One region of the Companilactobacillus miaonis genome, then DNA from elsewhere that is predicted to be linked to it. Evidence: predicted binding sites of a transcription regulator. Region 1 holds the regulator's gene; the other holds the start of a gene.

Region 1 (15,665 bases):
CAATGTGTCTTTTTCGCGTGACACAAAATTCTATAATTATTCAGTCATCATTTTTGAATCAGATAAAGATGTTTTTGCGACGAGTGAAAATGAATCTTGGTACAAATTGAATTATGATAATCAGAACTTTATTTGGAATTTTACTTGGTACAGTGGGATGCAGCGCAGTGATGATTTATTGTTGGCTAATCCGGCGGTTTATGGATATGTGGCTAATCCTGATTTGAAAGATGATCGACGTGATTTCTGTAATATTATGCGTTTTGTTGCTATAGAGACTCAGACCTTTCCAATTCTTGGTTTATTGTCAGGTAATGGTTTTACGAAAAATGAAGTCTTACATTACCAACGATTACTAGGATTCTCTGGTAGTGATCTTAAAACGAGGTCAGCTTTTGAACGGAAGTATTCTGATTCAATCAAAATCATCGACAATGATAAAGTAAAACCGTCTTATAAAATTAAAAATAAATACTTACAAAAATAGCGCTGAGATCTCTCTCAACGCTATTTATATTTCTCTTCTAATTTACTCATCCAAAGGGCTAAACCACAACCCAAGATGAAGAAAATGATACTCAAAACGATGGTTGATCCGTTCACGCCAGCATAAGAAATGCCGTCATTTTGATATGGATTAGGAACCAAAATCAAAATCGTACTAGCTAAAACAATTCCTAAGATGAAATGGTAGACGCGTGAATGATGATTCTGAATCAATTTCTCCATAGCTTTTGAAAAAACTAACATTGAGATGATTCCACCAATCGCAATTGGGATGAAGACCATTGGGTCAAAAGATTTGAAACCTTTGAGCATCGGTGAGTACAGTCCTAAGATGATCAACAAGTTGGATGGACTCAAACCGGGCACCAAAACACCCAAGGCAATCAACGCTCCGGCAATCACAAATCCTAAGAAATTAGCAGGGATAGTTCCAAAAATTTCACTCATGAAAAATAGGAATAAACCGCCACCAATCAAGATTCCTAAGAACCAAGCAATATCAATTTTGTCTCGTGCAGATTTAGAAGTAGATTCACGCAATAAAGTTGGCATCGTCCCGATAATCGTCCCAGCAAAGCCCCACAAAACGATTACTTGATAATGTTGCAATAAAAAATCAAGTGGTTTTGAAAGTAGACCAATTCCGACAATGCCACCTAGACCAATTGGCAAGAAGTAAAGGAAATCCCGTTTGAAATTTTGTCGGACGTGAGCCATGAAACTCAACATGCGTTCGTAAATTCCCATTATGGCGGCTAAAACGCCACCCGAAACTCCTGGTAGGATGAAACCTAAAGCAATAATAACTCCCTTAATGAATCTCACTAAAAAATTTTCTTGTTTTGTTTTCAATTTTCCCTCTTTAAAGTCTTTTCAACTAAGTTATCAAATTAATTATGTTTAATCAACGAAAAAAGCAGACCATCAGTCTGCTTAATCAGTAAATTCTTCTAATTCAATTGACTTCTCAGTCCATTGTTCTTCGATTTTATCTTGTTGTTGCTTATTTTCGTCGAGCTCTTTTTGTAAATCGGCTAATTTACTATAAGAAGTTAAATTCTCTTCTTTAGTCATTTCTTTTTGAATGGCTGAATTTTTGTCTTCAAGTTCAGAAATTTGTTTTTCTAAACTTTCAACTTCACGGCGAAGTTTTCGTTCTTGTTTTTGTTGTTCTTTAGATTGTTGATATTCAACTTTCTTTTCACTAACTGTAGTTTTGTGAACTTCTTCCTCAATTGGTTTGTCAGTTGTCTTTTCCAAATAGTAATCGTAGTCACCGAGATAGATTGTGCTGCCATGAGAGCCGATGTCAATGATTCTATCAGCTAGTGTGTTCAATAGGTAACGATCATGGGAAACGAACAGTACGGTCCCTTCAAAGCTCTTTAAAGCATCTTCTAGGACTTCCTTACTGTCGATATCCAAATGGTTAGTCGGTTCGTCCATTACTAAGAAATTATCGTGTTCCATAGCTAATTTGGTTAAAGTCAAACGAGCCTTCTCACCACCGGATAGACCGGCAACTGGTTTTAAGACGTCGTCGCCACTGAAAAGGAAAGCTCCCAACATATTGCGAATGACTTGTTCATCGAGGCGAGGATAGAGGTCCCAAATTTCGTGAAGGACATCTTTTTTAGGATCGAGGTTGTTGAGGTTTTGGTCGTAGTAGCCGACTTGCACGTTGGCTCCGAAGCGTGATGACCCTTTAATGAAGGGAATCTGTCCCAAAATTGACTTCAAGAAGGTTGATTTACCGATTCCGTTAGGACCAATAATACCGACACGTTCGCCTTTTTTAACATCTAAGTTGATGGGTTCTGACATGATCTGGTTGTCATAGCCGATGGCGGCGTCACTTACGTTTAAAACGTCGTTGCCACTTTCCTTATCAATTTGGAAGTTAAAGTGGACAGATCCTTGGTCACTGTCAGGTCGGTCTAAAACATCCATATGTTCGAGCTTTTTACGACGACTTTGAGCCATCTTGGTTGTTGAAGCACGGACGATATTTTTTTGAATGTATTCTTCAGTTTTCTTGATCTCAGCTTGTTGCTCTTCATAATGTTTCCAAGCCACTTCCTGATTCTTTTTCTTTTCTTGTAAGTAGAAAGTATAGTTACCAGAGTAATGTGTGGAAGAGTGATGATTAATTTCGACGATTTCGGTAACTACTTTGTCCAAGAAGTACTGGTCATGGGAAACGATAACTAAAGCGCCACGATAGTTCTTCAAATAACCTTCCAACCACTCGACGGTATTGATGTCCAAATGGTTAGTTGGTTCATCTAGTAGCAGAATGTCGTGATGTTCCAAAAGCATCTTAGCCATTGCTAAACGAGAACGTTCACCACCAGAAAGAGTTGAAATTTGATCTTGCCAAACGTCTTCATCAAAACCGAATCCCTTGAGAACACTACGGATTTCGGATTGATAACCGTAACCATTTTCCGAACGGAAGGTATTTTGCAATTGGTCGTATTGCTTCAAAATGTCATCGTAATCTTGAATATTTGGGTTAGCGAGTTTTTCTTCTAGAGCTCGCATCTTTTTTTCTTGAACTTTTAAATAGTCGAAGACTTTTTCCATTTCATCGAAAATTTTATTTTCACTATTTAAGCCGGAATCCTGAGCTAGATAACCAATATTAGTATCTTTTTTCAGAGCGATATTTCCGCTAGTGTAATTTTCCTGATCAGAAATAATTTTTAAAAGAGTTGATTTTCCAACTCCATTACGTCCGACTAAGCCAATACGGCTGTTATCTTGGACTTCGAAGCTAACATTTTCAAAGAGGCGCTTCGTACCAAAATTTTTTGTGATATTCTGTGCTTGTAATAAAATCATTTGAAACTCCTTTATGTATTCACAATTTTATCATTATTTAATAATTTATGTCTTTATAGGTTTAACGTATTGCGTTTTTATGGATTTTTATTTAGTATAAATGTTAGTGAAATGACACACATATGGTGGTAAATTATGACAAAAACAACAGTTCCAAACGCAACAATAAAGCGTTTACCAATATATTATCGGTATTTTCAGTTTTTAAGGGATGAAGGTACAAAAAAAATCTCTTCTGGAGAATTATCCGAAGGGGTCAAGATAGATAGTGCTACAATTAGACGTGACTTCTCATATCTAGGAGCATTAGGAAAACGTGGTTATGGCTACGATGTTAACGATTTAGTAGCTTTCTTTAAGAAGCTCTTAAATCAGGATAAGCGTACCAACGTAGCCTTAATTGGTGTAGGTAATTTAGGTAACGCCTTATTAAATTATAACTTTTCTCGGACAAATAATGTTCGAATTGCCGCAGCTTTTGATATAAATAAGGAAATTGTTGGCACAGTTAAGAGTGGGGTTCCAGTTTACGATATTAGTGAACTAAAGGAACAACTTCACTTGCAACAGATTGACGTCTGTATTTTAACTGTTTCTTCAAATGCGGCCCAAACGACAGCTGACTTGTTGGCTGATGCTGGGGTTCGTGGAGTATTGAACTTCACGCCAGTTATCATCAACGTTCCAAGCAGCATTCGAGTTCATTATGTTGATTTGGCGAATGAGTTACAAACATTGATTTTCTTCTTAGATCGTGACAAGTCACAAACTGAGGACCAAGAGCAAGAATAAAATAATAATAATTTTTTGGGGGAAATTACATTATGAGTGAACCATTATTTCTTGAGCCAGTATTCCACGAAAAGATTTGGGGTGGAAGAAAGCTAGAAACTAAGTTTGGCTACAATATTCCCGATGGAACTATCGGTGAATGCTGGGCTATTTCAGGACATCCAAACGGACCAACTAAAGTCCAAAATGGTGAATTTGCTGGACAATATGTTAACGACTTGTGGAAGAGCCACAAAGAACTATTCGGCAATCCCAAAGGTAAAGTATTTCCACTTTTAACAAAGATTTTGGATGCCGAAGCTAGTTTGTCAGTTCAAGTTCATCCCGACAACGAGTATGCTGAAAAGCATGAACATGAATTAGGCAAGACAGAATGCTGGTACATCATCGATGCTGAACCAGGTTCATACTTGATTTACGGTCACAATGCTAAGAACAAAGCTGAACTTGATAAAATGATCGAATCAGGCGACTGGGAACATCTACTAAGAAAAGTTCCTGTTAAGACTGGTGAATTCTACTACGTACCAAGTGGGACAGTTCACGCTTTGAATAAAGGTATTATGGCTTTGGAAACTCAACAAAGTAGTGACACAACTTATCGCTTGTATGATTACGATCGTGTTGACAAGACGACTGGTAAGAAACGTGATCTTCATATCAAACAATCTGAAGATACAATTACTGTTCCACACAAAGATCCAAAACTAAATATCGAATCAAAAGAAGTCGGTAAGAACAAGTTTACTACATTTGTTCAACCACCAGTATCACCATTCTTCTCTGTATATCACTGGGAAATCAAAGAACCAGTTGAATTACATCACCAAATTGGTAAGTATACACTAATCTCTGTTATCAATGGTGAAGGTAAGATTACGGTTGACGGTAAAGATTATGATTTGAAGAAGGGCATTCATTTGATTGTTCCTGCTACAGTTGATAGCTGGAAGTTAGATGGTGACCTCGATATTATCGCTTCCGAATCTGGAGAAGAATAATTTCAGCACTGAGTCTAAACCGAATTTGTTGCTCCAGACTGAATAACGGACCTATGAGATATTTCTTTCTAATGTTTCAGGAATAGTTATTCTATTTATAATTTTTCTTATGATGATTTTAAAAAATAGCAGCCTCTATTTTTCATAGTACGTAATAGACTTTTAGTCGGTTTACGGACATTGTGAATAGATGCTGTTTTTAATTTCTGAATTAAGCTGTATATACAAAAAATTAAGATCTAGTCTGGATTATGCGGAAGACGGCATACTTAGAAAATCTCCCAAAATAAAACCGTATATTTTTTTCGAAATAACCTGAATTCAAACTAAAAATGGAACATTAAATTAATATTAGGAGAAAATAGTTCGCTATTAAAGGTAAAATAAAAAACCTTTAATTTGGAATCGCTAACATTTTCCATTTTGATAAAAAATCTTCTATAATTAAAACTAAGCTTACTTAAAGGGGACCTAAAATTGCAAAAGCAAAAGTTTTTCCGGATAAGCTTAGGTTGGCAAATCATCATTGGTTTGATCCTAGGTATTATTTTAGGGCAGTTATTCTATCAGAATAAGGCTGCCATTCAAGTTATGCAAAACATTGGTACAATGTTTATCTCCATGATTCAAATGATTGTTTTACCAATCGTTATTTCCTGTTTGACCGTTGGTATCGCTAATATGGGTGATATCAAAAAACTCGGCCGAATAGGATTAAAGACTTTAGTATATTTTGAAATCATGACAACAATAGCGATTATTATTGGTATTTTAGTCGCTAATGTTACTCATCCCGGTACCTTTATCGACATTCATAGTCTAAAAGGTTCGGATATTAGCCAATATACGGCGACTGCAAAAACAGCCAAACATTCGGGTATTTGGTCAATCTTGATGAGTATCATCCCAACTAACATCTTCGCCTCACTCGGAAAAGGCGATATGTTACCGATCATCTTCTTCTCCGTATTGTTCGGATTAGGAACTGCTTCAATTGGCAAGCAAGGTAAAATCATTACTGACTTTTTGAATGCCGTTGCCAATGTTATGTTCAAAGTAACTAATTGGGTCATGCGCCTAGCTCCAATTGGTGTCTGTGCCTTAATTGGTGTCACGGTTGGTGAAATGGGTTTTAGTTCCCTTAAACCATTGTTATTATTCATTGTGATCGCCTATGCAACAATGGCTTTCTTCGTCTTTGTTGTCATGGCCGGAGTGGGACATTTGTTCCACGTTAAATTTTATGAAATGTTCAGAATTATTGAAAATGAAGTTACTTTAGCTTTTACGACCGCTAGTTCTGAGGCAGCTTTGCCTAAGATGATGGAAAAAATGCAAAAATATGGAGCATCAAAGGGAATTGTTTCTTTCGTTATTCCGACAGGTTATACTTTTAACCTTGATGGTTCAGCAATTTATCAATCATTAGCGGCATTATTCTTGGCACAAGCTTACAATATTCATTTGAGCCTTGGGCAACAAATTACCCTTGTGGTGGTTTTGATGTTAACATCAAAAGGGATGGCCGGAGTGCCAGGAGCCTCATTTGTTGTACTACTAGCCACAGTATCAACGATAGGCGTACCAATGCAAGGGTTGACCTTCATCGCTGGTATCGACCGTCTCGTAGATATGGGACGTACCGCAGTAAACGTTGTCGGCAATTCACTAGCAACGATTATTATTGCTAAGAGTGAAAAGGAATTTGATGAGGACAAACGAGAAAAGTACGTTGCATCCTACACACGCGGTGATTAAGCCCCGTGTAGAGTAGAACAATTTAAACACACGAAAAGCAGCTTATCAATTATTTATTTAATTGGTAGGCTGTTTTTTATTTCTGAATGGTTGGGCGAATAACGATCTCATTCATAGTCGTATCTTCAGGCGCGTCGATGGCAAAAGCAATCGTATTAGCAATTCGGTCGGCACCGATGGCATAATCTTTATAAAATTGATCCAATTGTGCTTTAGTTTCGGGATCCTTCACGTGTTCAGTCAATTCCGTAACGACGGCACCTGGTGAGATCACGGTGACACGAATATTGCTTTTAGCAGCTGCTTCTTCTTGCCGTAAACCTTCACTAATGGCTCTGACAGCAAATTTAGTTGCAGAATAGACGCCGGAGCCAATACTGATAGCGTGACCAGCTACGGAAGCCAGATTGATGATTTGACCGCTTTTTTGCTTACGCATGATTGGTAAAACCGCATCGATTCCGTAAAGAGTTCCCTTGATATTTACGTCGATCATTTTGTCCCATTCTTCGACACGACCCTTAATAAATTCTGAACGAGGCATTAATCCAGCGTTGTTGATCCAAACGTCAATGCGTCCATATTCAGATATAGCCTTTTTAGCTAATTCTTGAACTTGCTCTAAATCTGTAACGTCAGTTTGAACAGCAATTGCCGAACCATTTTCTTGTTGAATTTCAGTGGCAATTTTTTGCAAACGTTTCTTTCTTCTGGCAGCTAGAACAATCTTATTATTTTTAGTAGCTAATAGTTTTGCACAAGCAGCACCAATTCCACTAGAAGCACCGGTAATGACAATAACTTTTTCAGACATAAAAAAATCTCCCTTGAATTTATATTTCAAAGGAGATTTTAGTTCATTAATAAGTCGATAGTTAATTTATAAGTTTTACAATTTGGCATTACCGCATCGAGATTGTTAAAACAATGGCATTCATTAGGATGTGGCTGCCGGCACTGGCATAAATGTTTTTAGATTTGTAATAGATGAATGAGAACCATAATCCCATAGCGACATAAATTAAGAATCTAGTATCTTGATGCATGAAAGCAAATAAGAATGCCGAGATAATAGCAGCAATGTAAATATTTGTTGGTTTGATCAAGTTACCGAAAAACAATCTGCGAAAGACGATTTCCTCCATGATTGGAGCACAGATCAAAACATAAACGAAATAGTAGGGATAAGTTTTGACCATTAATAATAATTGCATCGTGTTTTGCGATTGGGTACTGGCGTGGAAAATTAGTTGGTCAATAAAACCGACCCCGTATTGCAAAACGATTGCTCCAATCGTTCCTAAGATGATCCATTGGAGATTGTGATTTAGATCAGTTGTTTTTTCAAAATCGAATTTCTGATCTTTTTTCACTAAATACATCATGATTCCGGTGGCGATAATTGCACCTAAAGTTAATAGGACAAAATACAGGCTACCAGTGACTTTCAGCATGTTCAAAACGGAACCTAAAAGTAATAGTAGGATGTAAGTTAATAGTGTAAAAAATTGATTTTTTGGAAATGCCATGATAACTCCTTTAATTTTTAGAGGTAAATACTTGCATGTTTTCAATAAAATGTTAATATAAAACTTGTGATTAGCACAAGAGATGTTCGAGTGCTAAATATAAAAATAAAAACAGAAATAATAATAATCGGAGGGATTCAAATTGTTAAAACCACTTGGAGATAGAGTAATTGTAACAGTCGATAAAGAAGAAGAAAAGACAGTCGGTGGTATTGTTTTAGCAAATAACGCTAAAGAAAAGCCTCAAACAGCTGAAGTTGTTGCTGTAGGTGACGGCTTAGTTACTGACGATGGAAAGAAATTGCCTATGAGTGTTAAAAAAGGCGATAAGATTCTATTTGATAAATACTCAGGCTCAACAGTTAAGTACGAAGACAATGAATATTTAATCCTTCATGAAAAAGATATCATGGCAATCGTTGAATAATTTTAAAAAATAATTTTTTAATCAATTATGAAATAATTTACGGAGTGTGAAAATTAATGGCAAAACAAATTAAGTTTTCAGAAGATGCACGTTCAAAGATGCTTGAAGGTGTTAATAAATTAGCAGACACAGTTAAGACAACTATCGGACCTAAGGGTAGAAATGTTGTTCTTGAAAAGAGTTACGGTGCTCCAGAAATCACAAATGATGGTGTTACTATCGCTAAGAGTATCGAATTAGAAGACCACTTCGAAAACATGGGTGCTAAGCTTGTTTCTGAAGTTGCTTCAAAGACTAACGACATTGCTGGTGACGGTACTACTACAGCTACTGTTTTGGCCCAAGCAATCGTTAAAGAAGGTATGAAGAACGTTACAGCCGGTGCTAACCCTGTTGGTATCAGAACTGGTATCGAGAAGGCTACAAAGGCTGCTGTCGATGAACTTCACAATATTTCTCACAAGGTTTCAGGTAAGAGTGATATTGCTCAAGTAGCTTCAGTTTCATCAGCTAGTGAAGAAACTGGTAAGTTGATTGCTGACGCTATGGAAAAAGTTGGTAACGATGGTGTTATCACAATTGAAGAATCAAAGGGTATCGATACAACGCTAGACGTTGTTGAAGGTATGCAATTCGACCGTGGATACATTTCACAATACATGGTTACAGATAACGACAAGATGGAAGCTGATCTTGACAATCCTTACATCTTGATCACTGACAAGAAGATCTCAAATATCCAAGACATTTTGCCATTACTACAAAAGATCGTTCAACAAGGTAAGTCACTACTTATCATTGCTGATGACATTGATGGTGAAGCATTACCAACACTTGTTTTGAACAAGATTCGTGGTACATTCAACGTTGTTGCTGTTAAGGCACCTGGCTTTGGTGACCGTCGTAAGGCTCAACTTGAAGATATCGCTACATTAACTGGTGGTACAGTTATTACTTCTGATCTTGGTCTTGAACTAAAAGACACAACAATGGATCAACTAGGTCAAGCTGGTAAGGTTACTGTTACAAAGGACAACACAACAATTGTTGAAGGTTCAGGTAACAAGGACGCCATCAGCGAACGTGTTGATTTGATCAAGAAGCAAATCGCTGAAACAACTTCTGACTTTGACAAGGAAAAGCTTCAAGAACGTTTGGCTAAATTAGCCGGTGGTGTTGCTGTTGTTAAAGTTGGTGCTGCTACTGAAACAGAACTTAAAGAACGTAAGTACAGAATTGAAGATGCTCTAAACGCTACACGTGCCGCTGTTGAAGAAGGCTACGTTGCTGGTGGTGGTACAGCTTTGATGAACGTACTAGATAAGGTTAAGGCTCTTAAAGAAGAAGGAGACGTTCAAACAGGTATCAATATCGTTGCCCGTGCTCTTGAAGAACCACTACGTCAAATCGCTGAAAATGCTGGTTATGAAGGTTCAGTTATCGTTGAACACATCAAGAACCAAGATAACGAAATTGGATTCAATGCTGCTACTGACAAGTGGGAAAACATGGTAGACGCCGGAATCATCGACCCAACTAAGGTTACACGTTCAGCTCTACAAAATGCCGCTAGTGTTGCTGCCTTGTTGTTGACAACAGAAGCTGTTGTTGCAGACAAGCCAGAACCAAAGGATAATAATGCCGCTGCTGGTGCAGGTAATCCTGCAGCCGGTGGTATGGGCGGTATGATGTAATTTAATCATATGAATAAATATTAAAAAGCGCTGGTAATTTACTAGCGCTTTTTTCATGCTCTAAAAAAGTATAGAATTAGATACCGTTAGAAAAATGAAAAGAGAAACGAATGGATAAAATAGAATTTGGTCGTAAAATCAATTATGTACCGGCACTAATCAGTTGCGTGATTGGAATTATTGTTGGTATTGGGATACAAATTTTTACTAAAATAGCTCTGTTAGCGATAATCCTAGCAATCACTGCATTGGTCGTCGTGGCTTTGTTATTTACGCGTAGTATGTATGATTTCTTCGGACACTGGGAAATTGATTCTGAGGGGATACAAAATACCGATTACCAAAATTTTGGTGTGCGGTTTCAGGCAGTATTGTTTCCGTTCACTGAAAGTAGAGTCCGTTTTAAATTTAGTGACATTAAGAGTATGACAGTTATCGTCGGTAAAGATATGAACGCTCCGTCAAATATTTTAGGTGGTTCATTTTATGCACCTAAGAAGATTATGTTTCATTTACCTACACCTTATTACATGGAAGTTCATTTAAAAGACGGTCGTCAAGTTAATTTGGATTTGTCAGCTGATTGGGATGATACTGAAGTTATCGGTTATATCGTTGATTTCATCGGTTCAGAAGCTGGAATTGATGTGGGGATGATCAAGCAATCTAATTAGAGTGTGAAAGACAACGGTTAGGAGTCGGTAGATAGCCTAGCTTTCCACTTTATGCGCGTACTTTGCGTATGAAGTGGAAAGCGTAGCTATATGTTGACTCCTGTTGTCTTTCACGCGTTTTAGAGCGCAAAAAAGAGTGAGAATTTTCTCACTCTTTTTTGTTACTCCACTACTGAATCAGCGATGGTCCAAGTAACTTGACCACTGTATTGACCGGATGTGGCTGTTTTTGGAATACGTAATTGCCATTTATTTAAGCCAACGTATTGGGTTAGATTGATTGGATCAGGTGAACCGTTGATAGTTTTATCGGTAATTGGGACTCCGGATGGTGATAATGGTGTCCACTCATTGGTTTCATCTTGGGAATTATTGTTGAGTGATAGGGATATACCATCATCCTGAATTAATTTTTCACTACCATTGGTTATAGCTTGGTCGCTTTCGTTGTCATAGCTGACTAAGACTTGGAAGGGGGTCTCTTCGCTGTGGCTGACGATTAGGTTTCCTTTGGTCTGCTTATTGGTCAACGTTTTCTCAGTACCAGTTGAGTTGATGCTTCCAAAGTCGATAAATTCGGGAACTTCAATGAAGGATGTGGTTGGTTCTGGGGGATGAACGTTGATATAGATAGTATCTGATGGTCCGATGGTTAGTGCTTTGCTATTAAGATCTTTGACATTTCGCATGGCGGCACTATTTTGAATCTTTTCTTCAAGGGTACTATTTACGGTAACTTTATAAGTAAAAATATTTGCTTGGTTAGCAGGTGTGTATGTTCCTATATATAGACCACTTGTTGAGATAGAATCTGAAGCTAATACGCCGTTTACATGTACACTACCAGATATTAGTGATAATTTGTCCCTTTTATCATTAAGGCTGTCCTTTTTATGGGTAATTGGATCTACATAGTCGTTAAGGTCATTGAGATATATGGCATCTTGAGCGATACCTGTACTAACGATGAATTCAGATTTAATTTCCAAAATATCTCCAGTAGTTGCGTCTACTGTTTGAGCAAACTCACTATTAGGATCAGCGGTGATATTACGGACTTGGTGATTGAAAAGATAAGAGTAATCTGGTTTTACAACCGGAATTTCAACGGTATCTTCATAAGTCTTGCTATCACTAAAGCCTTTATTATAACCAGTAAAGCTAACTGTATTACTGATCTTTCCATTTACTAAATCGAAGGCCGCCTTATTGTTGATCGTTGCGTCAAAAGTATAGGTTGCTGTCTCACCATCGGAGATACTGGCATTAGTAGGGCTATAATTAATGTCATTTCCATCTGCTAGGATACTATTTGGATCAATAGTTAAGCTGTCTGGTAAGTTATCTTTAATATTAGTTATTATCCAATTAGAACCGTAACCATCATTTCTTACTGATAAAGTAAAGCGGAGTTTATCACCAACATTGTTAGTTCCATCAGTTGAAGTAAGGTTCTTGTAAGTTTTTTTGACGGTTGGAATAGCATAAGGCTTAACCGTGGCACCAATGTTTGAGACGAATTTTGCGACACCACCTGGAGCAAGTTTAGTGTAAGGCCATCTTAGAATGTAAGACGTATCTTGTTTTCCATTACCGTCGACGATTTTATATTCTTGACCGGAATTACTTTTACCAATCAAGAGATTTTGATTAGCCACGGCGTTAGTGTCACCGACTTGATCTTTAGTGGGTTTGTTATCTGCCACAACGGGAAGACTGGGGGACTGAATGGCAGAATTAGTGGAGCCATATTGCATCCCTTTTTGACTCCAGTTATCGGGATAAGCCAAAACTCGACCCATGAAATCTTTGAATCCTCCATCAACATTGTTAGTAATAAATAGTTTTGATTCAGAAGATTTAATACCACTTTCAATGTACAAGCCTAAGCCACCACCGATGGCAAACATAGGAACGTTATCAACCGCACTGATATTATCATTATTAGGATCTAGTCCAGTATCTTCACCAAAGAAAGGCTGAAAAGTCGCATCACCGGTTTGAGGGTTGTAAACGTATAGTTCACGTTGAACAACTGGTGATCCACTAGGAGATGGTCTAAGAACTACTTCATAGAAGAGATTTTTCGCCGAAAAATGCCCGACCATTTTAAATATCTTTCGACCTCTCTTATCGGTAGCACTGTAAAAGAGTTTATATATTCCACCATTGGATGAATCAATTTGTGATGATTTTACTAGTAAATTGTTAGTTTGATAAAATGGAGCAGATGTTGTGCTGCTTTCCAGTAGTGCAAAGTCAATTGAAGAAATTGAAGCATTTTCTGGAGAACCACCAATATAGGAGTTGTCACCTTGGTGTAGGATACCGTAATATTTGCCATTATCGTCGAGAAAAATGTTTATTTTAGAATGGGTTATGTTAGGAATTTTGTTCGTAAAACTATAAGTACTTTCTCGTGAGATAGTTTTGTCGCCGGCCTTAACATTACCATTGGCATCACGGGCGGCCCCGAAAGTATAACCAAGAGAGACATTTCCACCAATGGGAATTCTCCCAATTTCATTACTTGCCACGTCACTTTTTTGTTGCCAGTTGGTAACGCCGTCGTATTGTCGCATAATTTTTTCCGCATTCATGACGGCAGTTTTTGAGGTTGCGGCATTAACCCTTGTTGAATTAAAAGTTAGGATCATTAATAAAATGGTAAAAACTAGTAAAAATATTTTGGGAACTGATTGATGTCCTTTCATTTTATTTCCCCCATAAAAATATATTTATATACAAAATCCTTATCATTAAATGTATTTATACAATATATATTATATAGTGAAATAATTATCAAAGTATTTCAATTACTAGATGCTTTTCTTTCATAAAATGAAATAAGCCATTATTCCTAATTTAAATTTAGAAATAATGGCTTATTTATTGAAACGAGTTACACAAGCCAGGCTCGGCCATATAGCCTAATCGGGCTTGTTTCACTCTCTATTTTAACTAACTGTATCGGCAATGGTCCATGTCACTTGGCCACTATATTTGCCAGATTCAGCTGTGCCAGGAACTCTTAGTTTCCATTTCTTTAAACCGACATATTTGGTTAAATCGAGTTCATCACTAGATCCGGTGAAATCTTTATTGGCAATCGGAACTCCAGTTTTTGAAAGTGGCATCCAATCGTCTTGAGATTCGTTGGCGTTGTTGTTGAACATTAACAATAAACCATTGTCTTGAACTAACTTCTCATTACCGTTATTTAAAGCTTGATCACCGTCGTTGTCGTAACTGACTAAAACTTCAAATGGGGTTTCAGCACTGTGACTGACGATGAGATTACCTTTGGTTTGCTTGTTTATCAGCATTCTTTCATTACCAGTTGAATTGATGCTACCAAAATCAATCAGCTCGGGAACTTCAACAAAGGAAGTTGAGGGGATATCTTCTTGAACATTGATTGAAGCCTTATCGGAAAGTAAATTGTCATAAGTGCCAGAACTGGATGTAACGGAATTCATGTTGGCTCTATTTTCGATAGTTCCTGAAGTGGATTTATTGACTTTGGCCCGGAATATGATGGTATTAGAAGCATTGGCAGTTGTCTTAGGTAAAGAAATTCCACCACTGATACTGTCAGGTTGTTGTCCACCATTTAGAGTTACACTACCAGAAACTAACGATAACTCACTATTATCAAGAATGTTCTTATAGATTGCTCGGGCCGAAATATCTTGTGTACCTTTGAAAATAGATTTGAATTCGACAATATCCCCTTGGTGAGCATTTACGCTGCTATAAAAATCAGTACCATTTGGATCGGTGGTGACATTGCGAACCTGGTTTGTAAATGAATAATTAAATCCGGTAGTATTGATTGGAATATTAACCGAGTCAGTAAAAGTTTTATTGTCTTTATTAGTGTCAGCGTTGAAACCGGTAAATGATGCTTCATTGACTAAGTTTTTTGAACTATTAACGGACAATGGAGCCTTATTGTTCACTGTTGCAGTGAAAGTGACATAGTATTGATCTTTTTCTTTTAAAACAGTATTAGCGGGAGTATAGTCCAAAGTGTCACCCGTCACATACATACTAGGAACAGTACCAGATGCGATAGTTTTTTCAGTATCTTGTTGATTCTCATTAGATCCAGAAGTTGTCATTTCAGTCCATTTGTAATTGATTGAACTTGAATCGATATCTAGCCCTTCTGGTAGAGCATCTCTGATATTTGTCAAAGACCAATTAGACTTTAGACCATCATTTTTAGCTTTCAGGGTGAATTTTAATTTGTCACCGATATGAACTAAGCCATCAGAGTGTGAAGTCGTGTCAGTGTAAGTCTTTGAAACAGAAGGAATCGGATAACCAGCTAAAGTTGCGCCCATGGTTGATGCATAGTGAGCGGTTTGTCCAGGCTTTAAAGGTTCGTTTGCTGTGGTTATTGGCCATCTCAATGTATATGCAGAATCTTGTAG
Region 2 (15,665 bases), on a different contig from region 1:
CGATCGTATTTTTTACCTGGATTTCCTAAGCCGACAATTAGTTTCATATCTTATATACCTCATTTCGAACTTACATTATATCATGATAAAAATACTAAATTTTCACTTTTTTCACAACAAGCTTGTTTATTTACCTTAATTATTTGTATAATGGGTCAGGAACATATTATTTTCGAAGGGATGATATTTTATAATGACAACTCCAACAAACGAAAAGAACCATCAAAAAGTACTTCTAGTTGGTGACGGTGCCGTAGGTTCAACTTTTGCTTACGCAATGACACTACAAGGTATTGCTCAAGAATTAGTTATCTGCGATATCGCTAAAGACAAGATTAAGGGTGACGCAATGGACCTTGCTGATGCAATTCCATTCTCATATCCTAAGAACATTCACGCTGGTGAATATTCAGATGCTAAGGATGCTGATATCGTTGTTATCACAGCCGGCGCTCCACAAAAACCAGGTGAAACAAGACTTGACCTTGTTAACAAGAACTTGAACATCTTGAAGACAATCGTTGATCCTATCGTTGAATCAGGATTCAATGGTATCTTCGTAGTTGCTGCTAACCCAGTTGATATCTTGACATACGCTACTTGGAAACTTTCAGGCTTCCCTAAGGAACGTGTTATCGGTTCAGGTACATCACTAGATACTGCTAGACTACAAAAATTCGTTGGTGAAGAATTAAACGTTGACCCTCGTTCAGTTAATGGTTACATCATGGGTGAACACGGTGATTCAGAATTTGCTGCATGGTCACACTTAACTGTTGGTGGCGTTACAATGGCAGAATGGATGGAAAAACACCCAGAAATCACAAAAGATACACTAGACAAGATCTACAAGAAGACTGTTAACGCAGCTTACGACATTATCAATACTAAGGGTGCTACATTCTATGGTATCGGTACTGCTCTTGCTAGAATCTGTAAAGCTTTGCTTGCTGATGAAAGCACAGTTCTTCCATTATCAAATATGATGACTGGTCAATACGGCGTTTCTGATATTTATATCGGTTCACCTGCTATCATCAACCGTAAAGGTCTACAACAAATCATCGAAGTTCCATTAAACGATGAAGAATCAGCACAAATGAAGAAATCAGCTGCAGAACTTGAAAAAATTCTTAAAGATGGTTTCAAAGCTACAGGTATCGAAGGTCGTCAATAATCTTCAAACTTGTTAGTAAAAAAGGACTGAGGCGCTTGCCTCAGCCTTTTTTTTTATGCCGATTTACTGTATTATTAATTCAACTAGAGATAGATTGGATGTGTTTATATGTTAGTTAAATCACTTGTGTTAAAAAAAGAGAAACTCACAACTGTCAAAGAAACTGTCACGCTTGAAGAAGCTTTAAAGGTTCTAGAGGACTCAGGCTTTCGTTGTGTGCCAATTTTAGATGAGAGTGGACAAATCTTCAGGGGTAACATTTACAAGATGCACATCTATCGTCATAAGTCACGTGGTGGCGATATGAATTTACCAGTAACTACTTTGATGAAAAACGCAACAAAAACTATTAGCGTTGACTCACCATTTTTCAAAGTCTTCTTCAATATCAAGGACTTGCCTTACATCGCGGTTCTCGATGAAAACAATTTATTCTACGGAATTTTAACTCACTCCAGACTTTTGAGCATGTTGTCTGACGCTTGGAACCTCGACATCAGTAGTTATGTTCTAACAGTCAGTTCTTCAGGCGATCGTGGGGACTTGGAAAAGATGTCAAAAATCTTTGCTAAATACGTTTCTGTAGCCGCTTGTATGACCTTGGATGCTAAATCAAATGAAGTTGTGCGTCGGACTTTGTTCACGCTCCCTTCAGGAACTAGCATCGATACTTTAAAGGAAATCATCAAACGTCTAGAAAAGAAGAATTTCGTTGTTTCAGAAATTGATGATTTGAAATCCGGTAAAATTCTCGACAAGAGCACATTGTAATTTTTACCCAAATAAAAAAGCCGACCGCCAGGTCGACTTTTTTTATTTTATAAGGCATTTGACAATTGCGTATATTCCATATTTAAACTGTCAGCGACAGCTTCTTCAGTCAATTTACCTTGATAAGTATTTACACCAGTTCTGATTGTTTTATTAATTGATGCATTGACGATACCCTTGTCAGCAATTTCTATTGCATAAGGAATTGTTTGACTTGATAGAGCTTGAGTACCGGTCTTAGGAACAGCACCAGGAATATTGGCAACTGTATAATGAACTACTCCATGACTAACGTAAACCGGATCTTCATGGGTCGTTGCATGAGTTGAAGTTTCAAACAAACCACCCTGGTCAATTGGAATATCAACTACGACCGAACCTGGTTCCATTGAAGCAATCATCTCTTCGGTAACTAATTTTGGTGTCGCAGCGCCAGGAATCAATACGGCTCCGACTACTAAATCAGATTCCTTCACGCAGTTAGCTATGTTTTGTTCATTAGACATCTCTGTTTTGATCTTACCGTCAAAAATGTTTTCAATTTCAACTAATTTATCAACATTAATATCTAGTAGTGTCACATCGGCCCCCATACCAATAGCAATCTTAGCGGCATTGACACCAACTGTCCCACCACCGATGATGGTTACTTTACCTTTTCTAGTACCTGGAACACCACTCAGCAGTAAACCTTTTCCACCATGTGGCTCTTCCAAGAAATGTGCTCCAACTTGAACAGCCATTCGACCAGCAATCTCACTCATTGGGAAAAGTAATGGCAAACCACCATTTTCACCAACCATTGTCTCATAAGCAACTCCAGTAGTTTTGCTCTTCAAAAGTGCTTCTGTTAGTGGCTTATTAGCTGCCAAATGTAGATAAGTATAAATAATTTGATCTTCTCTGAAGTATTTATACTCTGAAGCAATCGGTTCCTTGACCTTAATGATCATTTCTGATTTCCAAACATCCTCAACACTCGCAATACTTGCTCCAGCATCAATGTATTGTTGGTTAGTATATCCTGAACCTATTCCAGCACCATCTTCGACTAAGACTTTATTGCCAGAATTAACTAGACTAGCAACTCCATCAGGGGTTGCACCCACTCTTTCTTCTTGGTTCTTTAGTTCTTTCGGTATACCAACTTGCATAAAAAACAGTCCTCCCTTGATTTGTGATTTTTTTATCAATATAATATATCATATCATGCATAAAAAATAATCTCAAGTTATCAAAAAAAGCCCGTCTCTAAGCGTGACGGACTTTTTGAGTCATTTTTTATATTGTGATTTTTTAGTATTTATAAACTCTTGGTAATCTTTCACTCAAGCAGCAAAGAATTTCATAACTAATGGTATCAGCATACTTAGCCGCATCAGTTGCGGTGATTTCCTCGTCGCCATCTTTACCAATCAAAGTTACTTTGGTGCCAACTGGTAATTCTTTTGGCAAACGAACCATAAATTGATCCATGCAAACTCGACCGACGCTTTGGCAACGGACGCCATTGATCAAGACGTCGCAGCCTTGCATTCTTCTTAACCAACCATCTTCGTAACCGATTGGAATCGTACCGATCCATTCATCTTCTTTAGCAGTATACGTTGCACCGTAACCAACACTTTGGCCAGCTTTGATTTTTTTCACGAAAACTAATTCTGAATAAAGGCTCAATGCGGGTTCTAACTTAAATGGTAATTTTGTAATATCAGTTCCCGATGGGTTCAATCCGTACAGAGCTAAGCCATATCTAACCATATTGACAGCCAGATCTTGATGCCAAAGAGCTGTTGCCGAATTTGCACAATGAACATAAGTAAATTTGGTAGGTAAGTCACTAGTCATTTCCTTGAAATCTTGAACTTGCTTTTCAAAGTATTTTTCATCAGGACTATCGGCTGTAGCAAAATGTGTGAATAAACCTTCTGGAATAAAGGCATCCCGATGGTCATTCAAAAAATTGCAAGCTTCAACCAAATCAGCTTTTTCTTGAAAACCAATTCGACCCATTCCACTATCAATTCCTAAGTGAACTTTCAAATTGGTTACATGTAACTTTACAGCGACCTCTAGCCAATCTAAATTGCCCACAGTTAACGAAATATCGGCTCGTGCGGCCACTTTAGCATATTCGACGGGAACTATACCCAAAACTAGAATTGGTGCGCTAACGCCACTATTTCGAATTTCTAGGCCTTCATCTAAAGTTGCAACACAAAGTCCAGCAGCGCCAAACTCAATTTCTGATTTAGCCACTTTTACCAATCCGTGACCGTAAGCATTAGCCTTTACCACCGCAAAGACTTTTGTCCCTTTAGGTACGGCATTTAATTCATTTTGCAAATTTTGTTTTAAGTTAGTTAGATTTACTTCCACATATGCTGGACGATGGATTGATGGTAACATGTTTAATTTTCCTCCTCTAGAATAACTTCTGTTATTACTAGTTCATCTGTATCAGAAATTGATACGTGAATATTACCTTTAAAGAGCTCTGTTTTAATGTATGGTTGTCCGGATTCATGGTTCAAAACGCTCAAATCATGAAAACCGATTCCAACCAAACCGGTGCCCATGGCCTTAGTAAAGGCTTCTTTTACAGAAAATCGACCGGTCAAATAAGTCATTTTGGCTTTAGGAGTTCGCAGATTATTGAAAACTTCAATTTCATCTTCATTGAGAATTTTCTCCAAAAAGCGCGGATGACGATCGTAAATTTGTTCTACTCTACTGATTTCAGCAATATCAATACCTATTCCTTTAATCATATCTACCTCTCAGAATAATTTTTTCAAAACAATAAATTGAAAAGACTACAACTGAAGTAAAGCACAGTTTTCAATTTTTTGCAGTCTGATTTATAAAAAATATAGAATTTGGTGGTTTTTTGGGGAGGTTTAGTATGCCGCCCTCCATAGCAAAGCCGATTTTGGCTGGAACGATGTGGGCACAACTTTGAGCTTTTGCAAAGTGCGCAAAATCTCAAAGCTTGGCCTTATTCTAAGCGCTAAAGCGCTAAGAATAATTTCACATCTGAGCCAAATCGGCTTTGCTATTCCGGGCTGAATAACGGATCTATAAATTATTTGCTTTCCATTCTTTTAGAAATAGTATTCTCTATTTCGATTGGCGAATACTTTTTTGGCTTTTATGGCATTCCTTTATATATATATTAATCAACCACTAGTCAAAGTAAGGAAACACCATCTCACTATTCAAATTCTGAATTTATTGCAAGATAACAAAAGAACCATCATCTCAACTGAAGTTCAACTTTACAAATTTAACACCTAATTTTGTTTGATACTTCAGATCCACACAAATAAAAGAATGAGCCCATAACCAAAAAAATAGAAAATCATTCCCACTATCTCCAATTTGGAATTTACTGAGATACAACATTAGTAATGTTATCCAGTCTGTAGCGACAGCTTTGTGGATGCTCAGCCGTGAAATTCTACTTAGCGCTTTAGCGCTTACGTAGAAGGCCAATCTTGGAGACAATTTTCGGGCTTAAAAATTGGCTTCAAGTTGTACCCACAGCGTTCCAGCGTCCACAAAGCCGAGCGGAAGACGGCAATCCAACACCACCCAAACTACAGAACTACTCCACACCACAAACAAAAAGCCTATCTCTAGTTATTTTACTGTAACAAAAAAGGCAAAGTAAACTGATTTACCTTGCCTCAATAATAATTATTATATTTTCAATAATTATAGTTTATATTATAGATTTGTTCTGATCTTGAATGACTTCTTACTGCGACCATTACGTTTATTGTCGTGTTCGCGTCTCTTGCCATCTCGTTTTTCACCATGATTATCACGACGATCATTTCTTCTTCGACGATGGTTATCGCCACCACGGTGATTGTACTTACCGCGACGGCCATGACCAGATCTTGAATGACTAACTTTACGTGATGGAAGTGGTCTTTCAGGAGCAATCTTAACTGGAACAGTTTGAGCGTCCTTAATTGATTCACTTAGGAAAATACGTGCAATATCTTCTGGTGAATACTCTGCTAACAATTCTTTTACAGCTGAATCGAAACGATCCAAGTGTTTGTCATGTTCCAAAGTATCTTTGATATCTTGCTTAACTGATTCTAATTGTCCTTTAAGAACTTCTTTATCAGTTGGTGGAGCAAGTGGTTCCATACGTTTCTTCGTTAAGTTTTCGATTGTACGTAAGTAACCCATTTCGTTTGGTGTAACGAAAGTTACTGACACACCAGAATGTCCAGCACGTCCTGTACGTCCAATACGGTGAACGTATGAATCAGGATCTTGAGGAATATCATAGTTATAAACGTGTGATACACCTGAAATATCCAATCCACGGGCTGCCACGTCAGTAGCAACTAGAAAATCAAGTTTACCAGCTTTGAATTTACGCAATACGCTAGTACGCTTGTCTTGAGATAAATCACCGTGGATACCTTCAGCGTTGTAACCACGAGCCTTTAAACCACGTGTTAATTCATCAACACGACGTTTTGTTCTACCAAAGATCAAAGCAAGTTCTGGTGCTTGAACGTCGAAGAGTTTTGTCATTAGGTCAAACTTTTCAAAATCTTTTGCTTTAACAAAGTATTGTTCGATCTTGTCAGCAGTTAATTCTTTTGACTTAATCTTAACAACTTTAGGATCTGTCATGAATTTGTCAGCAATCTTCATGATTGGCTTTGGCATTGTAGCAGAGAAGAGCAATGTTTGATGTTCATTCGGTACGTTAGAAAGGATACTTTCGATGTCTTCAACGAATCCCATATCTAACATTTCATCAGCTTCGTCAAGTACAACTGTCTTAACGTTGCCAAGTTTTAAGGTGTGACGGTTAATGTGGTCAAGCATTCTTCCGGGAGTACCAACCACGATTTGAGGGTGATTCTTCAAGGCACGGATCTGTCTTCTAATATCTGATCCACCATAAACACTTTGAACCTTAACCTTCTTGTCACTACCTAAGCGGTAAAGTTCTTCTTGTGTTTGAATAGCTAATTCTCTAGTTGGTGAGATAATCAATGCTTGAATGTTGCTTGATTGAGTATCAACGGCATTTAAAATTGGTAAACCAAAGGCTGCCGTCTTTCCTGTACCAGTTTGAGCTTGACCAATTACGTCGGCTCCAGTCATAACTAGTGGAATAGTTTGAGCTTGGATGGGTGTTGTTTCTTCGAAACCGGCTTCATTGATAGCGCTCAGTAATCTGGGATCTAAATCTAATTCTTTAAATTTCACAAATGTCCTCCATTTTTTAAAACACGATAAAATAACAATCTACCTACTCTACCATGTTTCATGAACAATCTCAATTGACACGACTAAATTAGTTCATGTAAAACGTTTTCTAAGTGAATTCCATGACTTGCTTTTAATAAAATGGTGTCATTTGGTTGTAATTCTTTCTTTAAATCTGCTGTCAATTCACTAAGTTGGTCTTTTTCGTACCAAAACAAATTAGTTGAATCATACTTGTCACTCAACTTGGCTTGCAAAAACTTCATATAATCACCAATCAAATATACTTTACTGAAGTTTTCTGGATCAATTGAGTCGGCTAATGATTCGTGGAGTCTTCTAGAAGCATCGCCTAATTCCAACATATCACCTAAAACAATTAGTTTGCGACCAGTCTTGATGTCTTTCAAACTGTTCAAAACTTCAATTGCAGCAGTTGGGTTGGAATTGTAGACATCACTTAAAATATCAGCTCCATTTTTAGCTTTGAGCCATTCGGTCCGATTGGCAGTCACAAATAGTTCACTTAAAGCTTGTTGCATTGCTGCAGGCTTAATGTGTGAGAGCCGACCAACTTCCATGGCGGCTAGAGCGTTACTGACGTTGTATTCACCCATCATTGGGATCTCAAAATCAAGTTCCGGCCAGAGATTGACTCTGAAATGAGTCGTTGTCTTACCTGGCGTGATTTCGGTAGCATACAGGTCATTAGTTGCGTGATTGCCAAATGTCATCTGACGTTGATTTACTTTCTTCGCACGCTCTAACAACAATGGTTCATCACCGTTATAGACGAAAGCTCCGTCTTCATTCAAGTGATTGGTAATTTCCATTTTGGCGTCAGCAATCTTGTCTCTAGTACCAAAGAATTCGATGTGCGCTTCGCCAATCATGGTAATGACGGAAATATCGGGATGGGCGATGTTACTTAAGTGATCGATTTGACCAAAACGGTCCATTCCCATTTCAACAACTAGTACCTCGGTATTAGTTGGCATATTCAAAATTGTGTATGGCACACCGATTTCATTATTGAAGTTTTGTGGTGTTTTGGCAACATTATTGCTTGTACTCAAAATCTTTGCAATCATATCTTTAGTAGTTGTTTTACCGTTACTTCCCGTCACAGCAACAACTTTTGGATTGACTTTTTGCAAATAATATTTAGCTAAAGTTTCAAAGGCCTCTGAAACATTTTCTACTACTACATAAGGTATTTTGTCATTAGGAATTTCGTGATCACTTTGCCAGATAGTTGCACTGACTCCATTTTCAATCGCACTATTGATAAATTCATGTCCATCACGTTCACCCTTTAGTGGGAAAAATAAATCACCACTCTTAGCTTTACGACTGTCGAAACAAACCCCTGTGATTTCAACGTCAGCCACGTTTTCGTTTTGAATTTTTAATGCGGAATAAACTTCCCTTAACTTCATCTTCATAAATAAACTTCCTTAATTTTGAAAAATTATTTTTTAAAAGTACATCTAAAAAAGAGTATACTTAAATACTTAGAAAGGATTTGATGTATATGACATCTAGTACAAGTGATACTCCCGAACCGAATAATTATTGGAGAAAAAATCTGATAGTTCTTTGGTTTAGTACCTTCGTATCAGGTATTGGCTTTAGTATGATAACACCTTTTATGCCATTATACATTAACCAGTTAGGTAATTTCACAAAAAGTCAACTGGTGATCTGGAACGGGATTGCTTTTTCATCGACCTTCTTAGTCATGGCAATTATCTCGCCAATTTGGGGGAAGATTGCTGATCGAAAAGGTCGGAAGTTAATGCTGATTCGAGCTTCACTAGGTATGGCGATTGTTATTTTCCTACAGGCCTTCGTAACTGCTCCTTGGCAATTAGTTGTCTTACGACTCCTGCAAGGTGTTTTCTCAGGATTCGTTAGTAATGCTAATACTTTAATTGCCTCAACAGCTCCCAGATCTGAAAGTGGAAAAGCCTTGGGTACCTTGAATACCGGCGTAATTTCCGGAACATTATTAGGACCACTGGTCGGCGGGGTTATCGCACAATATTTTGGTTATCGAATTCCATTCATGATAACCGGTTCACTACTTTTCATTGCTTTTATTTTGGTCACAATTTTCATCAAAGAAAACTTCAAGCCTATTCCTAAGGGACAGGAAGAATCAACCAAAGAAATTTTCCACAAGTTGAAAAATCCCAATTTAATTTTAGCAATGTTTGTTACAACTATGATTATTCAAACTTCTAACAACTCAATCAACCCGATCATCAGTTTGTACGTCAAACAGCTGATGCACAATTCGAGTCAAGTCACTTTAGTTGCCGGGGTGATTGCTGCGATGCCTGGTATCGCAAATATTATTGCCGCTCCAAGATTTGGGGCTTTGGGCGATAAAATTGGTACGGGAAAGATTTTAGTCGGCGGATTAATTTTTGCCATTTTGGTTTATATTCCTCAGGCGTTTGTTACTAACGTTTGGCAGCTAGCTATCTTGCGTTTCTTAGTCGGTATTTCTGATGCCTGTCTAGTTCCGCAAGTGCAAACTATTTTAGCGAAGTACACTGATTCTAAGTACACTGGTCGAATTTTTGGTTACAACCAGTCCTTCCAATCAGTCGGTAACGTCTGCGGGCCACTGCTTGGCTCGTACATTACCAGTGCGTTGAGTTATTCAGCTGTTTTCATCAGTACAAGTGGATTGGCGTTGATCAATTTCATTTGGGTATTCACGCATTTACATTCACGAAAGAAAAAATTATAAGATATGATGGTTAGTGGTTAGATGCCGTCTTCCGCAACAGCTCTGGGAAACGCTGGAACGCGGTGGACGCAACTTGAAGCCAATTCCAAAAGCGGGAATTGTCTCCAAGATTGGTCTTCTTGTAAATGCTAAAGCATTAACAAGAATTTCGCAGCTGAATTTCCCAGAGCTGTTGCTCCAGACTAGAGTGCGGATCTATGCGTTATTTCAATGGATTCTGAATTGGATATAAGTTCTATTCAAGATTAATGGGAAATTATTTTTAGTCTGAATACGTTATTAGATTTCAATATTTTAATTGATTTAATAGAAAAATAATTGAGGATCTTACTAAAACTGCAGTAAATTGCTGCAATAATAAGTAAGATCCTCTTTCTTTTGCCGTTTTTATCCCAATTTTAAATAAGGGGGTACAATACAAAAACATTAATCTGAATAGAATTACTATTCTTTCAATAAATGAAAAGCAAATAATTAATAACTCCGTTATTTAGTCCGGAATAACAAGGCTGATTTGATTCGTCCTCAAAGACACGTTTTCAAACATAGCGTGACACAAAATCAACAATCCAATTCCATAAAAATAAGAACATAGGTTAATTCCAATAGAATATCTATTTCTATAAGAACGGAAATTACCTAATTCATAGATCCAATATTCAGCACCGGAGCAACAAAGCTGATGGGCTCAGCCCTGAAATTATTCTTAGCGCTTCAGCGCTTAGAATAAGGCCTAGTTTTGAGATTTTGCGAACTGTGCAAAAGCTCAAAATAGTGCCCAGGGCGTTCCGGCCCAATCAGCTTTGTTGCGGAGGAGCGGCATACTTCACCAAAAAATAAAGCAAAAAAAAGAGCCATCCAATGGATGACTGAATTTTTTTACTTGTTTTGCAAACCATATTTTTTGTTGAAACGATCGATACGTCCATCTGCTTGAGCAAACTTTTGTTTACCAGTGTAGAAAGGATGTGAGTCTGATGAAATTTCAACACGAATCAATGGGTATTCTTTACCTTCAAATTCTGTTGTTTCTTTTGATTGAACTGTTGAACCAGCTAAGAACTTCTTACCTGTTGATGAGTCCATAAAAACAACTTCATGGTAATCTGGGTGAATTCCTTGTTTCATTCTATGTCGCTCCTTTGCCATAAGTCCATTACGGAAATATAGATTAAATTACTAACAGTGTTTAATAATATCATGAGTTTGTTAATTATTCAATACCATTTCTAATAATGCAAGTTGACTTTCAGGCTAGAAACTGAATCAATCAGGTCCTGATCATGGTCGATCAACAACATCGTTGGATGTTGCTTTTTTATTGCCTCAATGATCTGTTGACGAGTGATGACGTCTAAATAATTCAACGGCTCGTCCCAGAAATAGAGATTGGCTTCTTCTGAAAGGCTGACCGCTAAGGCGACTTTACGTCTTTGTCCTTGGCTCATCTGTTCAATTGGTTGTTCAAAGAGATAGCGTTCGAAGCCTAATTTTCGCAGATTTGAAAAAACTAATTCGGGTTCAATTTGTTTTTGTTCCGCCAACTGACGGATGGTTCCTTGCAATTCATTGTCTTGTCGCAAATAAGAAATTTTTAAGCCTTTGGCTAATTGGACATCTCCACTCTGTTCAAAAAAATGAGACAATCCTAAGATATTTTTGACAATTGAACTTTTTCCAATTCCATTGGGTCCTATAAGTGAAACGACTTGATTCACTTCTATTTTAAAATTGACTTTAGGAACAATTATTTCACCTTTTTCTAAAGATAAATCAATTACTTGCAGAAAAACCTTAGGATACTTTAATTCTTGATAATTAAATTTTAATGGATCTTCAATTTCAATATTCTTCAATAAAGACTGCTTCTCACTTACTGATTTGTCAATTCGTTTCAGAACATGTTGGGCCTTCTTCATCATCTTTCTAGCAGTACTATCAGGATTAACCTCCGATTCCAATGCCCAATTTCTTCGTTCATTCGCCGTAACTTTTAAACGATTAATATCTTTTTGCAACTGTCTCTTTTGAGATAACTCTCGTTCATCCTGATAATTTTTTTGCTGCTGCCAAATATCAAAATTTCCTTTATAAACCGAAATTTCGTTTCGATCAATTGATATTACGTGATTGATCACTGGATTTAAAAAACTTTTATCATGGCTTATAACTATAAATCCTTTTTTACCCTTTAAGTATTTGGCCACTGTTTTTCGACCTTCAATATCTAAATGGTTCGTCGGTTCATCAAGCAATTGAAAACCTGATTCATCGAGAAACAGAATAGCCAATAACACTTTAGTTTGTTCACCAGGACTTAAATTAGAAAATTTTCGTTGCAAAATATCGGCATTCAGTTGCAACTTTTCTAATTCAATTTCAATTTTCCAAAGATCGTAATCTTCTAAATGTGCTAAATTCCTAACAATTTCAATAGTTAGCACATTCTTATCAACAACCGTCTGTGGATAATAATAAAAGTTCAGGTTAGAAATTATTTCACCTGAAAAATCTAATTGCCCCATTATCATCTTTAACAAGGTTGTCTTACCTCGGCCGTTACGACCTATCAGACCCAATTTCCACGACTCGTCTATTTTCAAATTAATTTTGCTGAAAAGATCTGTTGCCATTTGATCATATCTAAAACTAACATCTTTTATTTGTATTGTTCCCACAAGAAAAATACCCCCGATGTAGTCAAGAATTTACTTGGACTACATAAATTTATATGATGAATTAAAGAATTTTTTTCTCAACTTTAAAATCCCCTTTCGTTTCCACATAATTATTTATGTAGTTCAATCCTTTTACTAGAAACTGAATCAATCAAGTCCTGATCATGGTCGATCAACAACATCGTTGGGTGTTGTTTTTTTATTGCCTCGATAATCTGTTGACGAGTGATGACGTCTAAATAATTCAACGGCTCGTCCCAGAAATAGAGATTGGCTTCTTCTGAAAGACTGACTGCTAAGGCAACTTTACGTCTTTGTCCTTGGCTCATCTGTTCAATTGGCTGTTCGAAGAGATAGCGCTCAAAGCCTAATTTTCGCAGATTTGAAAAAACTAATTCAGGTTCAATTTGTTTTTGTTCCGCCAACTGACGGATGGTTCCTTTTAATTCGTTGTCTTGTCGCAAATAAGAAATTTTTAAATTATTTGCCACGTTAATACTGCCTGTCTGTGTAAAAGGTTGTGGTAAACCGAGGATTTGTCTAAAAATGGTCGTCTTACCAATCCCATTTGGTCCAGTCAGCGCAACCACTTGATCTCGTTTAACTTTAAAACTCACTTTGGGAGTTTTTATTTCATCATGTTTTAAAATTAAATTTTCCACTTGAACAAACACGTCAGGATGATTTCTTTTTTCGTAATTTAATTCTAGTGGTGCTTCAATCTCGATATTTTTTAATAGTGCCTTTTTTTCGTCGATTGCAGAATTAACTCGATTCTCAGCCGTCTTAGCTTTTTTCATCATCTTGGCCGCTTTGGTTCCGATAAAACCTTTATCGAGATGGACTTTTTCATGATACTGTTTACGGTTCTTATGTGCTTCAGTTTGACGTGACCAGTTTTCACGTTTAACAGCCATCTCATGCAAACGATTGATGTCTTTTTGTAATTGCTCTTTTTCATCCGCTTCATGTTGATTTTGTCGTTCCCATTGCGTTTGCCAAGTGTCAAAGTTTCCTTTGTAGACTGAAATGTCATTTCGATCTATAGAAATAACGTGGTCGATGACTGGATTCAAGAAACTTTTATCGTGAGAAATGACAATAAAACCTTTTTTACTCTTTAAATAATCGGCAACAATTTGACGTCCCTCAATATCTAAGTGATTAGTTGGTTCGTCGATCAGTTGAAAGCCTGATTCATCAATGAAGAGAATCGCCAATAAGACTTTGGTCCGTTCCCCAGGACTTAGGGTTGAAAACTGCTGTTTTAGAACGCTTTGGTCGACTTTTAACTTGCCTAATTCGACTTCTATTCTCCAAAGTTCATAGTCTTCTAATTGCGTGATTTCTTTTACCACATCGACGGTCAATAAATCTTTGTTCACAACGGTCTGTGGATAATAATAAAAATTCAGGTTGGAAATTATTTGTCCACTGTATTTCAACTGACCTAACAACATTTTCAACAAGGTTGTCTTGCCGCGGCCATTTCGACCAATTAAACCAAGTTTCCAGCTCTCATCGATTTTCAAATTCAGGGAATTGAAGAGATTGTCCATCATTTGATCATATTTGAAACTTACATTTTCTATTTGAATTGTTCCCATAAAACAACACCTCACAAGGTGTCAGTTAGTCGACTTAAGCGCACAAAAAAAGAACGCTAAACAGCGTCCTCCCTTTTTACAGGAAGCACTGTTGAGAATTTAAGCCGAGCTAAACTACACACCATATATTTCTATATTTGTATAATTTAAAACTCTAACTTAATTTCTCAACGGCGCACTTCCTTTCTCGTATTAAATTACTTATAAATTACCAACTTAAATTCAGAAAGTCAAGACTAAACTAAATCATCTTTGCCAATTAGCTTAACATCGGCATTTAAACAGTGCAATTTCCAAACAACTTGATCATAACCACGCAGAATGTTTTCTGCATGATCGATAACGGTCTGTCCATCAGCTAGAAGTCCGGCAATCATCAAGCAAGCTCCAGCTCTGATTTCTTCAGCAGAAACATTGGCACCTTTTAAGTGTGTTCCACCATGTACAAAAATCAGGTCGTTTTCACTAGTAATATTGGCACCCATTTTAGTTAATTGGGCGATGTGTTTTACTCGTTTAGGATAAATCGTATCGATAATCATTGCCTCACCACTAGCTTTCATCAACAACGGTGTAATAGGTTGTTGCAAATCAGTAGCAAAACCTGGATATGGCATCGTTTTGATGTTAACTGCTTTCAAATGTGGTGATGGTTTAACGTAAATACTATCTTCGCCAACTTCTAGATTAACGCCCATTTCATCCAATTTAGCTAAAAAGGCATCCAAATGTTCACTAATAATATTTTTAACTAAAATATCGCCGCCATTAGCAGCAGCCAAACTTAAATACGTTCCTGCTTCAATTCGATCAGGAATAATTGTATGAGCATTGTTGGAACGAAGCGTATCAACACCTTCAATACGAATAGTTTCCGTTCCGACTCCACGAATAACAGCACCCATGTTATTTAAGAATGTTGCTAAGTCAATGATTTCTGGTTCTTTAGCAGCATTTTCAATAATCGTTGTTCCCTTAGCTTTTACAGCTGCCAGAATAACGTTGATCGTTGCTCCAACTGAAACCATATCTAAGAAAATCTTGGCTCCTTTAAGACCTTCTTCAGGAGTTGTGATAATGATTTGCCCGTGTCTGTTCTCAACGTGTGCACCAAGTGCTTCAAATCCTTTGATGTGTTGATCAATTGGACGTGGACCAATGTCATCCCCACCCGGAAAACCAACGACAGCCTTGCCAAAACGACCTAGCATTGCCCCCATAAAGTAATACGAAGCTCTTAAACTACTAACTTTTCCACTAGGTAATTCAGCAAATTGGATTTTTGTTGGATCAATTTTTAATACATCATTATTCATTTCAGAAGTAACGTTCATATCTTTTAAAATTGAACACAAATTTTTTACATCTCTAATTTGTGGTACCGAATCTAACACTACTGGTGTCTCAGACAAAATAGCAGCTGG

What was found. The regulator Rex, encoded in region 1, represses fermentation and respiration genes when NADH is low (regulators of the CRP and FNR family bind a similar motif). The targets are predictions, from matches to a motif close to TTGTGAANTANTTCACAA.
Region 2: ald (alanine dehydrogenase) is a predicted target of Rex. The motif match lies at 3,124-3,141, and genes of this name have one in related genera.

Annotation. Positions count from the first base shown of each region.
Region 1 is NZ_JAYKTX010000014.1:57,429-73,093, forward strand. Features, by position in the region: gene U8521_RS11305 (hypothetical protein) at 1-487, shown strand, start outside; gene U8521_RS11310 (DUF368 domain-containing protein) at 508-1,359, opposite strand; gene abc-f (ribosomal protection-like ABC-F family protein) at 1,441-3,351, opposite strand; gene U8521_RS11320 (redox-sensing transcriptional repressor Rex) at 3,487-4,143, shown strand; gene manA (mannose-6-phosphate isomerase, class I) at 4,176-5,144, shown strand; gene U8521_RS11330 (cation:dicarboxylate symporter family transporter) at 5,622-6,902, shown strand; gene U8521_RS11335 (SDR family oxidoreductase) at 6,979-7,716, opposite strand; gene U8521_RS11340 (CPBP family intramembrane glutamic endopeptidase) at 7,805-8,431, opposite strand; gene groES (co-chaperone GroES) at 8,574-8,858, shown strand; gene groL (chaperonin GroEL) at 8,915-10,552, shown strand; gene U8521_RS11355 (hypothetical protein) at 10,663-11,226, shown strand; gene U8521_RS11360 (isopeptide-forming domain-containing fimbrial protein) at 11,388-13,940, opposite strand; gene U8521_RS11365 (isopeptide-forming domain-containing fimbrial protein) at 14,184-15,665, opposite strand, start outside.
Region 2 is NZ_JAYKTX010000007.1:86,984-102,648, reverse strand. Features, by position in the region: gene pth (aminoacyl-tRNA hydrolase) at 1-47, opposite strand, end outside; gene U8521_RS07405 (L-lactate dehydrogenase) at 194-1,177, shown strand; gene cbpA (cyclic di-AMP binding protein CbpA) at 1,286-1,948, shown strand; gene ald (alanine dehydrogenase) at 1,996-3,102, opposite strand; gene alr (alanine racemase) at 3,245-4,357, opposite strand; gene acpS (holo-ACP synthase) at 4,360-4,719, opposite strand; gene cshA (degradosome RNA helicase CshA) at 5,678-7,195, opposite strand; gene U8521_RS07375 (UDP-N-acetylmuramoyl-tripeptide--D-alanyl-D-alanine ligase) at 7,279-8,640, opposite strand; gene U8521_RS07370 (multidrug efflux MFS transporter) at 8,730-9,956, shown strand; gene U8521_RS07365 (type B 50S ribosomal protein L31) at 10,836-11,084, opposite strand; gene abc-f (ribosomal protection-like ABC-F family protein) at 11,186-12,634, opposite strand; gene abc-f (ribosomal protection-like ABC-F family protein) at 12,745-14,241, opposite strand; gene murA (UDP-N-acetylglucosamine 1-carboxyvinyltransferase) at 14,478-15,665, opposite strand, start outside.